2 regions of the Streptomyces sp. NPDC057307 genome follow, and region 1 is predicted to be linked to the other one. Evidence: riboswitches for the same ligand, from Rfam matches in the RefSeq annotation. Region 1 holds a riboswitch; the other holds the start of a gene.
What was found. Region 1 has a riboswitch for thiamine pyrophosphate ahead of ACFUN8_RS24570 (thiamine ABC transporter substrate binding subunit). Riboswitches for the same ligand answer to the same signal wherever they lie in the genome.

Region 1 (4,446 bases):
GGAGGAACGTCGCGAGGCCGTGGCGGCGCTCGGCGAGAAGGCGTTTCGCGCCAAGCAACTGTCGCAGCACTACTTCGCGCGGTTCGCGCACGACCCCGCCGAGTGGACGGACATTCCGGCCGCCGCGCGCGAGAAGCTCGCCACGGAGCTGCTGCCCGACCTGATGTCCGTGGTCCGGCACATCTCCTGTGACGACGACACCACCCGTAAGACGCTGTGGCGGCTGCACGACGGCACGCTCGTCGAGTCCGTTTTGATGCGCTATCCGGACCGGGTCACCATGTGCATCTCCTCGCAGGCCGGCTGCGGCATGAACTGCCCGTTCTGCGCCACGGGGCAGGCGGGGCTCGACCGCAACCTGTCCACGGCCGAGATCGTGCACCAGATCGTGGACGGTATGCGCGCGCTGCGCGACGGCGAGGTCCCCGGCGGCCCCGCCCGGCTGTCCAACATCGTCTTCATGGGCATGGGCGAACCACTCGCCAATTACCGCCGCGTCGTCGGGTCGATCCGTCGGCTGACCGACCCGGAGCCGGACGGTCTCGGCCTCTCGCAGCGCGGCATCACCGTCTCGACGGTGGGCCTGGTGCCCGCGATGCTGCGATTCGCCGACGAAGGCTTCAAGTGCCGCCTCGCCGTCTCGCTTCACGCGCCCGACGACGAACTGCGTGACACCCTCGTGCCGGTCAACACCCGTTGGAAGGTGCGGGAGGTGCTGGACGCCGCCTGGGAGTACGCCGAAAAGTCGGGTCGCCGGATCTCCATCGAGTACGCCATGATCCGCGACATCAACGACCAGGCGTGGCGGGGCGATCTGTTGGGACGGCTGCTCAAGGGCAAGCGGGTGCACGTCAATCTGATCCCGCTCAACCCGACGCCCGGCTCCAAGTGGACGGCTTCCCGCCCCGAGGACGAGAAGGCATTCGTGGAGGCCATCGCGTCCCATGGGGTGCCCGTGACGGTGCGCGACACCCGAGGCCAGGAGATCGACGGGGCGTGCGGTCAGCTGGCGGCGACGGAGCGCTGAGCGCGGCGAAGGGCCCCGTCGGGGCCCATGTACGCTGGGGTTCGAACGAATTACATATTCCGACAGGGGAGCGCCACAGCGCTGAGAGTGCGGCAGAGGCCCGAGAAGAGCCTCACGGTCGCAGACCCTCTGAACCTTGCCCAGGTCATTCTGGGTAGGAAGTTCGGTCATCACTCAAGCTGTTGCGCCCTGCCCTGCTCCGGTTCGCCGGCGCGGGGCAGGGCCGCGTCTTCTCCTGGACACCCCAGGAGGAATTCAGTGCGTACCACGAAGAAGATGGCGGTCGGCGCCGTCGCCGCCGCGCTGGGAGTCTCCACGCTCGCCGCGTGCGGCGGCGGGTCCGAGGACTCCACCGCGTCGGACGGCGCGAAGTCCAAGAGCGTGACGCTCGTCGCCCACGACTCGTTCGCCGCCTCGGACTCCGTACTGAAGGAGTTCACCGAGCAGACGGGCTACACCGTCAAGGTGCTCAAGAGCGGCGAGGCGGGTGCGGCGCTCAACAAGGAGATCCTCACCAAGGGTTCGCCGCAGGGCGACGTCTTCTTCGGCGTCGACAACACCCTGCTCTCCCGCGCTCTCGACAACGGTCTGTTCACGCCGTACGAGGCGAAGGGCCTCGACCAGGTCCGCGCCGACGTACGCCTCGACGATGCCAAGCACCGTGTCACCCCCGTCGACACCGGCGACATCTGCGTCAACTACGACAAGAAGTACTTCACCGACAAGAAACTGGCCCCGCCCGAGTCCTTCGCCGACCTGACGAAGCCCGCCTACAAGGATCTCCTCGTCGTCGAGAACGCCGAGCAGTCCTCACCGGGCCTCGGTTTCCTCCTCGGCACCGTCGCCGCGTACGGGGACGACGGCTGGCAGGGCTACTGGAAGAAGCTCAAGGCCAACGGCGTCCAGGTCGTCGACAGCTGGGAACAGGCGTACAACGAGGAATTCTCCGGTTCGGCGGGGGGCAAGAAGGCGAAGGCGGAGCGTCCGCTCGTCGTCTCGTACGCGTCGAGCCCGCCCGTCGAGGTCCTGTACGCCGACCCGCAGCCCAAGGAGGCGCCGACCGGCGTCGCCGCGGGCACCTGCTTCCGCCAGATCGAGTTCGCCGGCCTGCTCCAGGGGGCGAAGAACGAGGCGGGCGGCAAGGCCCTGCTGGACTTCCTGGTGAGCAAGACCTTCCAGGAGGACATGCCGCTCAACATGTTCGTGAACCCGGTCGTCGACGGTGCGAAGTTGCCCGCCCTCTTCACCGACCACGGCGCCGTCGTCGACAACCCGGAGACCGTGGCCCCGGAGAAGATAGCCAAGAACCGTGACGAGTGGATCCAGTCGTGGTCTTCACTCGTCGTCAAGTAGGCGCGGAGGCCGCCCGGAAGGGCGAGAGGCCCCCGCGAAAGGCTGCCGCCGCCGGCTCCGTCGTCCGACGACGGGGCCGGGGCCGGGGCCGGGGAGCGGGACGCGCGGCGCGCGTCGTACGGCGCCGGGGGAGCGCCGTACGGCTCTGCCTCATGGCCGTGCCCGTCGCCTTCTTCGCGGTCTTCTTCGCCTACCCCGTCGCCGCGATCGTCGGCCGCGGGCTGAAGGCGGACGGATCCTGGCACTGGGGCAGGTTCGGCGACGTACTGAGCCGGCCCGACATCGGGCAGGTGCTCTGGTTCACCACGTGGCAGGCCGCGCTCTCCACCGCCCTCACCCTGCTGATCGCGCTCCCCGGCGCGTACGTCTTCGCACGCTTCGAGTTCCCCGGCAAGCAGGTGCTGCGCGCCGTCGTGACCGTGCCGTTCGTCCTGCCGACCGTCGTTGTCGGCACGGCTTTCCTGGCGCTGTTGGGGCGCGGCGGGCTCCTCGACGAACTGTGGGGCGTGCGGGCGGACACGACGGTATGGGCGATCCTCCTGGCGCATGTCTTCTTCAACTACGCGGTGGTCGTCCGCACCGTGGGTGGTCTCTGGGCCCAGCTCGACCCACGGCAGGAGGAGGCCGCGCGGGTGCTCGGTGCCGGGCGCCTCGCGGCGTGGTGGCGTGTCACGGTGCCCGCGCTCGGCCCCGCCGTCGCCGCCGCGGCGCTGATGGTCTTCCTCTTCACCTTCACTTCCTTCGGCATCGTCCAGATCCTGGGCGGTCCGGCCTACTCCACGCTGGAGGTGGAGATCTACCGGCAGACCGCGCAGTTGCTCGATCTGCCCACGGCCGCCGTTCTGACGATGGTGCAGTTCGCCGCCGTCGGCGGGGTCCTGGCGCTGCACGCCTGGACCGTACGGAGGCGGGAGACCGTCCTGAAACTGGTCGATCCCGCGCAGACGGCGCGCAGGCCGCGCGGAGCCGGCCAGTGGGTGCTGCTCGCCGGGGTGCTCGGCACCGTCCTGCTTCTGATCCTGCTGCCCCTCGGCGTGCTGGTCGAGCGGTCGCTCGACGGCCCCGCCGGGTACGGCTTCGACTACTACCGGGCGCTCCGTTCGGTGGAGGCGAGCGGCGGCACGTTCCTCGTTCCGCCGCTGGAAGCGGTCTGGAACTCCCTGCGCTACGCCCTGGTGGCCACGGTCATCGCTCTGGTCGTGGGTGGGCTGGCGGCCGCCGCGCTCACCCGCAGGGCGGGGCGCCTCGTACGGGGCTTCGACGCTCTTCTGATGCTTCCGTTGGGCGTCTCCGCGGTGACTGTCGGCTTCGGGTTCCTGATCACGCTGGACAAGCCGCCTCTGGACCTGCGGGCGTCGTGGATCCTGGTGCCCCTCGCCCAGGCGTTGGTGGGGGTCCCCTTCGTCGTACGGATCATGCTTCCCGTACTGCGTGCCGTGGACGGGCGGTTGCGCGAGGCCGCCGCCGTGCTCGGCGCGTCGCCGTTGCGTGTCTGGCGGGAGGTGGATCTGCCCATGGTGCGGCGAGCGGTGCTGGTGGCCGCCGGATTCGCCTTCGCCGTCTCGCTGGGCGAGTTCGGTGCCACGGTCTTCATCGCGCGACCGGACCGGCCGACACTGCCGGTCGCCGTCGCACGGCTGCTGGGGCGGCCCGGTGATCTCAACTACGGGCAGGCGATGGCTCTGAGCACGGTGCTGATGGTGGTGTGCGCCGTATCGCTGCTGGCGCTCGAACGTATCCGTACCGATCGTTCAGGAGAGTTCTGATGGCCCTGTTCGCTCTTGAGGACGTGACCGTACGGTTCGGGCGGCGTACGGCGCTCGACGCGGTGGATCTGGAGATGGCCGCGCACGAGATCGTCTGCGTGCTGGGACCGAGCGGCAGCGGCAAATCCACCTTGCTGCGCGTTGTCGCCGGCCTCCAGCCGCCGGACTCCGGGCGGGTGTTGCTGGAGGGCACCGACCAGGCGGGTGTACCGGTGCACCGTCGCGGCATCGGACTGATGTTCCAGGACCACCAGCTCTTTCCGCAGCGTGACGTCGGTGGCAACGTCGCCTTCGGACTGC
Region 2 (4,446 bases), on a different contig from region 1:
CCCTGCTGTCACGCCTCGCCGCCATGGGCCGTACGGGACCGGTGTTCGAGCGCCAGGAGTACGTGCTCGGCCAGGTCTGCGCCGCCGTACCGATCAGGGCGGGGGCGACGATCGCGGCGCTCGCCACGTCCGTGCCGCTGCATCAGGAGGAAAGACTGCTTCCCGCTGTCGAACGGCTATGCAAAGAGATCGGAAACATGATCGGCTCGCTGGAATTCTCTATCAGTATCTGAAATATCACTCCTTGTGATCTGTTACTGCGTGCTGGACGATTAAGAAGAGGATCAAGGGGCATCAATACCGGACGTTTCACCCCTCAAACCCCCGAAATCCCTCTGAATTTCTTACTCTCCGTAACTTTCCGTCATCCACTGCGGGGTACATGATGCGCGAGTTGGTTCAGGCCGAAGTCCTGATGAGTTTCCTTGTCTCCGAAGAGCTCTCATTCCGAATTCCCGTGGAACTCCGTTACGAGACGGCGGACCCCTACGCGGTGCGAATGACGTTCCATCTGCCCGGCGACGCCCCGGTCACCTGGGCCTTCGGCCGCGAGCTGCTGGTCGACGGCATCAACGAACCCAGCGGCGACGGCGACGTCTACATCTCGCCGACCGAGCCCGAAGAACTGTCCGACGTCCACATCAGACTGCAGGTCGGCACCGAGCACGCCCTGTTCCGGGTCAGCGCACCGCCGCTGGTCGCCTTCCTCGACCGCACGGACCGGCTGGTCCCGCTCGGCCAGGAGATGGCGCTCGGGGACTTCGAGACCAACCTGGAGGAGACGCTCGGCCGCATCCTCGCGGAGGAGAACGCGGGCTGAGCGCCCCCCGGCGGCCGCCCCCGAAGGGCCGGAGGGCTACGCCTTACGGCGCCGCCCGCCGCCGCCGCGCGCCCGCAGACCCCGGAACGGCGCCCGGACGGACGCCTTCGACAGCGGTCCCGAGGACGCTCCCGCCGCCGGACCCGAGGACGCCCCCGACGGCCCCCCTGACGCGGTCTCCGTAGCCGATCCCCCCGATGTCCCCGGCCGGTCGGCCGACACCACCAGCGCCGCCAGCGCCGTGGTCACCGGCACCGACGCGACCAGACCGATCGAGCCCACCAGGGTCCGTACGATCTCCTCGGCCACCAGCTCGCTGTTGGCCACCGTCCCCACGCTCGACTCCGCGATCGTGAAGAGCAGCAGCAGCGGCAACGCCGCGCCCGCGTAGGCCAGTACGAGCGTGTTCACCACCGACGCGATGTGGTCCCGGCCGATCCGGATCCCCGCCCGGTAGAGCGCGCGGGGCCCCATCGTCGGATCCGCCTGGCGCAGCTCCCACACCGCCGAGGTCTGGGTGACCGTCACATCGTCGAGCACACCGAGGGATCCGATGATGACGCCCGCCAACAGCAGACCGCTCATGTCGATCTCCGGATAGAGACCGTGGATCAGCCCGGTGTTGTCGTCCGTGTTGCCCGTCAGACTCGCCCAGCCGATGAACACCGAGCCCAGCAGCCCGATCAGCAGCAGCGAGATCAGCGTGCCGAGGACGGCGACCGACGTACGGGCCGTCAGACCGTGGCACAGATACAGCGCGATCAGCATGATGGCGCTCGCGCCGACGACCGCGACGATCAGCGGATTCGAGCCCTGGAGAATCGCCGGCAGGATGAACAGCGTCAGTACGGCGAACGAGATGACGAGCGCGACCAGCGCCATCAGCCCGCGCAGCCGCCCCACCACGATCACCGCCAGCGCGAAGATCCCGGCCAGCACCGCCATCGGCATCGTGCGGTCCACGTCCGTGACCGAGTACTGGAGATCACGCGGCGCGTCGGGCGCGTAGGCGACCACGACATCCTGTTTCACGTGAAACTGCCGGGGCGCGTCCGGCTGGACGACCTCGACGAACGTACGCCCCTTGTCCTTGCCGCTCGTCACCTCGACCGTCGCCTTCACACAGTCCCCGGTCTGCGCGCGCTGCGCCTCACGCCCCTCCGGCGTCGACGTGTCGCCCGTCGGCGGGACCTGAGCGGCGTTCACGTCCTTGCAGTCGATCTGCTCGATCTTCACCACCCGGCCCTGCTCGGTCTGCCGGTCGAAGCCGACACCGGTGCGTTCGTGCGCCGGGGCGCCACCGGGCCAGAGCACGACGAGTCCGACAACGACGGCCGTCGCGAAGGGAATCAGCACCGCGGCGATGACCTTGCGCAGATGCTTGGAGACCGGCGCGGCCGGTCCGTGGCTGTGCGAGTGGCCATGCGTATCGGGTGTCTGCTGGGGTGAGGTCACCGACCGATCATCGCAAGAACGACGGAGGCCCTCTGTTCAGCACGCCCGACATCGCGTTAGCGTGGTGGTGCCTTTACACACGCGGGAGCTCGGAGCACCGGGCTGAGAGGACGCTGACTGTGGAGTTCCGGGGTTTCCCCGGATCCCTGAGCTGCGTCGACCGCCGAACCTGTTACCGGGTAATGCCGGCGTAGGGAGTAGGTCTCCATGACCGTTCAGGACACACACACGTCTGCCGCGCGATCCATCGGCTGGCACAAGGGGTACGTGGAAGGTTCACGCCCCGACCTCCGGGTGCCGGTCCGTCAGGTGCATCTCACCAACGGCGACGACGTGACGCTGTACGACACGTCGGGGCCGTACACCGACCCCACCGTCGAAACCGACGTACGGCGCGGGCTCGCACCGCTCCGGGAGAACTGGATCATCGGCCGCGGCGACACCGAGGAGTACGCGGGCCGCCCCGTCCGCCCCGAGGACGACGGCCTCAAGCACACCTCGCCCCGCGGCGGCCTTCGCAATCTCGACGCCGTCTTCCCCGGCCGCCCGCGCCAGCCGCGCCGGGGCCGCGACGGGCAGGCGGTGACCCAACTCGCCTACGCCCGACGGGGCGACATCACCCCGGAGATGGAGTACGTCGCCATCCGGGAGAACGTCGCGCCCGAGGTCGTACGCGAGGAGATCGCGGCCGGCCGCGCCGTGCTGCCGGCCAACGTCAACCACCCCGAGATCGAACCGATGATCATCGGCAAGCGGTTCCTGGTGAAGGTCAACGCCAACATCGGCAACTCCGCGGTCACTTCCTCCATCGAGGAGGAGGTGGACAAGATGACCTGGGCCACCAAGTGGGGCGCCGACACGGTCATGGACCTCTCCACCGGCCGCAACATCCACACCACCCGTGAGTGGGTGCTGCGCAACTCCCCCGTCCCCATCGGCACGGTGCCGCTCTACCAGGCCCTGGAGAAGGTCGACGGCAAGGCCGAGGAGCTGACCTGGGAGATCTACAAGGACACAGTCGTCGAACAGGCCGAGCAGGGCGTCGACTACATGACCGTCCACGCGGGCGTCCTGCTGCGGTACGTGCCGCTGACGGCCCGCCGCAAGACCGGCATCGTCTCGCGCGGCGGCTCGATCATGGCGGCGTGGTGCCTGGCGCACCACCGGGAGTCGTTCCTGTACGAGAACTTCGAGGAGCTGTGCGACATCCTCGCGGCGTACGACGTGACGTACTCCCTCGGTGACGGCCTGCGCCCCGGCTCGATCGCCGACGCCAACGACGAGGCGCAGTTCGCCGAGCTGCGGACGCTGGGCGAGCTGAACACCATCGCCAAGCGGCACCACGTGCAGACCATGATCGAGGGCCCCGGCCATGTCCCGATGCACAAGATCAAGGAGAACATCGACCTCCAGCAGGAGATCTGCGAGGAGGCGCCGTTCTACACGCTCGGCCCGCTGACGACGGACGTCGCCCCGGCGTACGACCACATCACCTCCGGCATCGGCGCCGCGATGATCGCCTGGTGGGGCACGGCGATGCTCTGCTACGTGACGCCCAAGGAGCACCTGGGCCTGCCGAACCGCGACGACGTGAAGACCGGCGTCATCACGTACAAGATCGCGGCGCACGCGGCGGATCTGGCCAAGGGGCATCCGGGGGCGCAGGAGTGGGACGACGCGCTGTCGGACGCGCGGTTCGAATTCCGCTGGGAGGACCAGTTCAATCTGGCGCTCGACCCGGACACGGCGCGGGAGTTCCACGACGAGACGCTGCCCGCCGAGCCGGCGAAGACCGCGCACTTCTGCTCGATGTGCGGGCCGAAATTCTGTTCGATGAAGATCTCGCACGACATCCGGCGGGACCACGGCGGTTCGCAGGACGAGATCGAGGCCGGCATGGCCGCCAAGTCGAAGGAGTTCGCGGCGAGCGGCAACCGCGTCTATCTGCCGATGGCCGACTGAGCGAGCCGGTATAAAGATCCCTGGCGGAGCCGCCTCACGAGGGCGGCTCCGCGTCCAATTCGACAGGGGTGGGGATCAAAAGTGTTGCTGAGGAGAATAGGCAGATGGGTCACGGTGACGGCTGTGGCGGCCGCGCTCGGCCTCGGTGGGGCGACCGTCTCACATGCCTCTGATCAGCTTGAGGTTCTCTACACGGGAAGCGTGTCGAG

Region 2: linked by a shared signal. The riboswitch ahead of thiC (phosphomethylpyrimidine synthase ThiC) and the one ahead of ACFUN8_RS24570 (thiamine ABC transporter substrate binding subunit) in region 1 are both predicted to bind thiamine pyrophosphate.

The regions. Positions count from the first base shown of each region.
Region 1 covers NZ_JBHUZM010000082.1:7,811-12,256, reverse strand. The annotation lists gene rlmN (23S rRNA (adenine(2503)-C(2))-methyltransferase RlmN) at 1-1,027, shown strand, start outside; TPP riboswitch at 1,082-1,206, shown strand; gene ACFUN8_RS24570 (thiamine ABC transporter substrate binding subunit) at 1,286-2,380, shown strand; gene ACFUN8_RS24565 (ABC transporter permease) at 2,533-4,146, shown strand; gene ACFUN8_RS24560 (ABC transporter ATP-binding protein) at 4,146-4,446, shown strand, end outside.
Region 2 covers NZ_JBHUZM010000036.1:35,758-40,203, reverse strand. The annotation lists gene ACFUN8_RS15965 (IclR family transcriptional regulator) at 1-233, shown strand, start outside; gene ACFUN8_RS15960 (SsgA family sporulation/cell division regulator) at 386-820, shown strand; gene ACFUN8_RS15955 (YibE/F family protein) at 857-2,275, opposite strand; TPP riboswitch at 2,347-2,489, shown strand; gene thiC (phosphomethylpyrimidine synthase ThiC) at 2,483-4,237, shown strand; gene ACFUN8_RS15945 (hypothetical protein) at 4,439-4,446, shown strand, end outside.